DNA from 2 places in the Paenibacillus nicotianae genome. Region 2 is predicted to be linked to the other one. Evidence: riboswitches for the same ligand, from Rfam matches in the RefSeq annotation. Region 2 holds a riboswitch; the other holds the start of a gene.
The links. A riboswitch is a leader RNA that binds a small molecule or an ion and turns the genes downstream of it on or off. The one in region 2 is predicted to bind glycine.
Positions count from the first base shown of each region.

Region 1 (2,208 bases), 190 kb from region 2:
TGAAAGTGCTATGAAGCAAGTAGCCTCTGAAGCAGGTCAATTGGATATCGTTTTTGCTAACGCTGGTATCAATGGTAGCAAGGCTCCGATTGAAACGTTGGAAATAGATGATTGGAATCAAACGATGGAGATTAATTTACGCGGTACATTTGCGACTGTAAAATATGCTATTCCTCATTTAAAAGAAAATGGTGGTAGTATTATTATTACAAGTTCGATTAATGGTAATCGTGTATTCTCTAATATAGGATTCTCTGCATATGCATCTACCAAAGCGGCGCAAGTGGCTTTTATGAAAATGGCGGCATTGGAACTGGCTCGTTACAAAATTAGAGTCAATGCGATCTGTCCGGGAGCGATCGATACTGAAATCGATGATAATACGTATCCAAGTGATGATCTAAAAGAAGTAGAGATTCCGATGGAATTCCCTGAAGGCGATCATCCGCTTAAAGGTGAACCAGGTAAAATTGAAGAAGTCGCAAATCTTGTGCTATTTTTAGCATCTAGTGAAGCTTCTCATGTAACAGGTACAGAAATATTTGTAGATGGCGCTGAATCTCTATTAAGAGGATAGTTGTATCTACAAGTATATAAGATAAAATGCTCTATAAATATCCAGCAAAATCCTTTTTCGAGTAGATCGGGAAAGGATTTTGTTGTGTCTACCGTCAAGTTGATTCTTTTTCAAATCTATCAATTGACAGTGTCAGGTATGCTGAATTAAGCTAAAGATATCGAACGTATTCACGTCAATGGAATCAAGATCAATCACGTAACTAAATAACTGCACATGAAGATAGAGGGAGAGACTGTGGATGTATGTTATCCACCACCGAAGGAGCAAGCTTAATCATTTGGCGATGGTTAATGAATCTCTCAGGTACCCGAACCGCTATTGGATGCAACTCTGGAGAGAGCATATGAGCCACCCAAGGAGTACCACCGAGCTGTTGTATTCGGTCTAAACTCTCAGGTAACGAGGACAGAGGAATAGGCCACGCGCAGGCTATTCACTGTCTTTTTTTGTGCGCGCATATTTTAGTGATAAGGGAGAAGAGAAGTTATGCGGTTTAAAAATGTATTTAATATTATTGGGCCTGCGATGGTAGGGCCGTCTAGTTCACATACAGCAGGAGCAGCTCGTTTGGGTAGAGCAGCCCGACACTTTTTGGGTAAATGTCCTGAGCATGTACAGATTATTTTGTATGGTTCTTTTGCTGAGACGTACTGGGGTCATGGAACAGACCTTGCTCTAGTAGGCGGTCTGCTTGATTATGATACCGATGATGATCGCTTGCCGGATGCAGCAGAAGAAGCAGACCGTCAAGGAATTACGATTTCTTTTGATAAAGGAACAGGGAATTATCCGCATCCTAACTTTGTCCGTATTATTGTACAACATGGAACAGAACGTGCAGAAGTGGCAGGAGCTTCGATCGGTGGAGGCAATATTGAGATTCATGAATTAAATGGATTCGATGTGCGCGGTTCCGGTCAATATCCGATGTTAGCAGTAGAACATACCGATAGTAAAGGGGTACTTGCTGATATTACACGTACGCTAAGCGATGCTGAACTCAATATCGGATTTATGGATGTTGATCGCAAAGCACGTAGCGGAGAAGCGATGACAGTGATAGAACTTGATACGGTACCGGATCAACATGTGCTGAACCGGATTTTACAATTGCCTTATGTTACACGCGCGGCTGTGATTGATTTGAAGTAAACGAAGTTCAAAGGAGAGTGTGATATGCAATTTCGCACATTGAAAGATATTGTCCGGTTATGTGAAGAACGTTCACTGACAATCGCGGCACTTATGATCGAAGAGCAAGTGAAAGAAACAGGAGTAAGCGAGCAAGAAGTTATTCAACAAATGACAGACTATTATCAGGTTATGAAAGAAGCAGTCGAACGCGGCATTACAGAAGATACTGTATCACGAAGTGGACTGACTGGCGGAGATGCACGTCGTGTGCATGATTATATGTTGAGTGGAGATACATCGTCAGGTAGCGATGCGACTCGTGCAATGGCTTATGCTCTCGCAGTATCCGAAGTAAATGCTTCGATGGGGCGGATTATTGCTACACCTACAGCAGGTTCATGCGGCATTATTCCAGGCGTATTTGTCAGTTCACAAGAACGTTTTGGTTGGGATGATGCACATATGGTACAAGGATTGTTCGCAGCCGGAGCAAT
Region 1 covers NZ_JBHUGF010000010.1:265,495-267,702, forward strand. The annotation lists gene ACFSGI_RS05470 (SDR family oxidoreductase) at 1-577, shown strand, start outside; glycine riboswitch at 794-905, shown strand; gene sdaAB (L-serine ammonia-lyase, iron-sulfur-dependent subunit beta) at 1,067-1,732, shown strand; gene sdaAA (L-serine ammonia-lyase, iron-sulfur-dependent, subunit alpha) at 1,757-2,208, shown strand, end outside.
Region 1: it holds a riboswitch for glycine, as region 2 does, so the genes downstream of both, sdaAB (L-serine ammonia-lyase, iron-sulfur-dependent subunit beta) here and gcvT (glycine cleavage system aminomethyltransferase GcvT) in region 2, are expected to answer to the same signal.

Region 2 (2,208 bases):
CAGGTTCTGTTTCTAATTCAGGATTGAAATTAGTGATTGTACCTGTCACCGGGCTAAAAAGATCAGATACAGTTTTAACCGATTCAATCGTACCAATTACAGCTTCAGAAGCAACTTCTGCACCTGCTTGTGGCAATTCAACAAACACGATATCTCCTAGCTGATGTTGAGCAAAATCAGTAATACCGATACGGACGGTATCATCACTGATGCGTTCTACCCATTCATGTTCTGCACTGTACAGTAATTGATCTTTAATCTCACTCATTGTTCATTCCTCCGGTTCATGGTTGTGATGTCTTCATGCACACAAGCGTATAGCAAGGCAGATTATACTGTCAATACTCTTGACATTGCTTTTTGAATCAAGTATTAATATAATATACATACATTCATCACTGTTTCAATACTTAATGTTCGGAAATACATAACATCATATGTAGCGAATGAAAGTACAGGGAGAGACTGTTCAGAATGATGACAGCGCCGAAGGAGTAAGCCAGTGATGGTGAATCTCTCAGGTAAAAGGGACCTGTACCGGACGCAGCTCTGGAGAGAATTGGCGTTATTCGGTCACCGACGATATCCGAATAATTACGACCAATCACCCAAGGGGAAACTTGTGGCTTCTCAGTATGACTAGAAGTGCAAGGTAACTCTCAGGTATCAAGGACAGGGAGAAAAAGAAATAGTTCAGGTATAGTACCTGCTTATTTCCTTTTCTCTCTGTCTTTTTTTGTTGAGCTTTTTCGAATGATTTTATTCTTTTTTTACAAACAAATGATATATGCGATTTTTCGCCACAATACTAATTTGATGAGGTGACGATCATGACAACAGAACTGAAGCGCACGCCGATTTTTGCTCTTTATGCTCAATCCGGTTCTCCACGTTGTATCGATTTTGGCGGTTGGGAATTGCCTGTTCAATTTTCAGGAATTCAAAAAGAACATGAAGCTGTACGTGAACAAGCAGGATTATTCGATGTTTCTCATATGGGTGAAGTGATCATTTCAGGTGAAGGTTCACTCGCTTATTTGCAGCAATTATTAACTAACGATGCTTCTCGTCTGCAAGATGGACAAGCTCAATACACATTAATGTGTTACCCAACAGGCGGTGTAGTCGATGATCTACTGGTATACCGTCTGGGCGAAGAACATTATATGCTGGTGATCAATGCTTCGAATATTGATAAAGATATCGATTGGATGAAGCAGTCTTTGCCTGCTCAAGTCACTCTTGAAAATATTTCAGAACAAACAGCACTAATTGCTTTACAAGGGCCTCAAGCAGTTGCTATTTTGCAAGCGGCTACGCAAAGTGATCGTTATGCTGAACTAGCCGGATTTTCTTTTATCGATAAAGCTGAAATCTTCGGCGTTCATGCTCTCATCTCACGTACAGGCTATACCGGTGAAGATGGCTATGAACTGTATGTATCTGCTACCGACGCTCCGGTGATCTGGGAACAACTGCTACAAGTTGGAGAACCACTTGGCTTGATACCTTGTGGATTAGGTGCGCGTGATACGCTTCGTTTTGAAGCTCGTCTGCCACTTTACGGTCAAGAGCTATCCGCCGATATTTCGCCACTGGAAGCTGGACTTGGTTATTTTGTGAAGCTCAACAAAGATGATTTTACAGGTAAAGATGCATTAGTCGCGCAAAAAGAAAAAGGGTTATCTCGTAAATTAGTCGGAGTCGAAATGATCGATCGGGGTATTCCTCGTCCTCACTATCCGGTCTATCGAGATGGACGCCAAATCGGCGAAGTCACTACAGGAACTCAATCCCCTACACTCAAGCGTAATCTTGGACTTGCTTTAATTGAAGCTGACAGCACTGATCTAGGAACACCAATAGAACTTGAGATTCGCGGTAAAATGCTCAAAGCTGAAGTGGTCAAAGCTCCTTTCTACAAACGAGCGTCTGCTGTCACTAAATAAAATCACAAGGCAACGGATATGTTGCCCCAAAGGAGTCTACCTTTATGAAATCGCATCGTTATATTCCTATGACCCCACAGAATGAAGCTGAAATGTTAGAAGTTGTGGGTGCTTCTTCGATAGAGGATTTATTTACAGATATTCCGGCATCTCTTCGTTATCAAGGCACGATGCCTATGTCTGAAATGCTGGATGAATATACACTTACCCGTCATATGTCCGGTCTTGCTGGTCAAAATGCAGATACAGATCGTTATAC
Region 2 covers NZ_JBHUGF010000010.1:79,737-81,944, reverse strand. The annotation lists gene gcvH (glycine cleavage system protein GcvH) at 1-268, opposite strand, end outside; glycine riboswitch at 447-544, shown strand; gene gcvT (glycine cleavage system aminomethyltransferase GcvT) at 831-1,949, shown strand; gene gcvPA (aminomethyl-transferring glycine dehydrogenase subunit GcvPA) at 1,994-2,208, shown strand, end outside.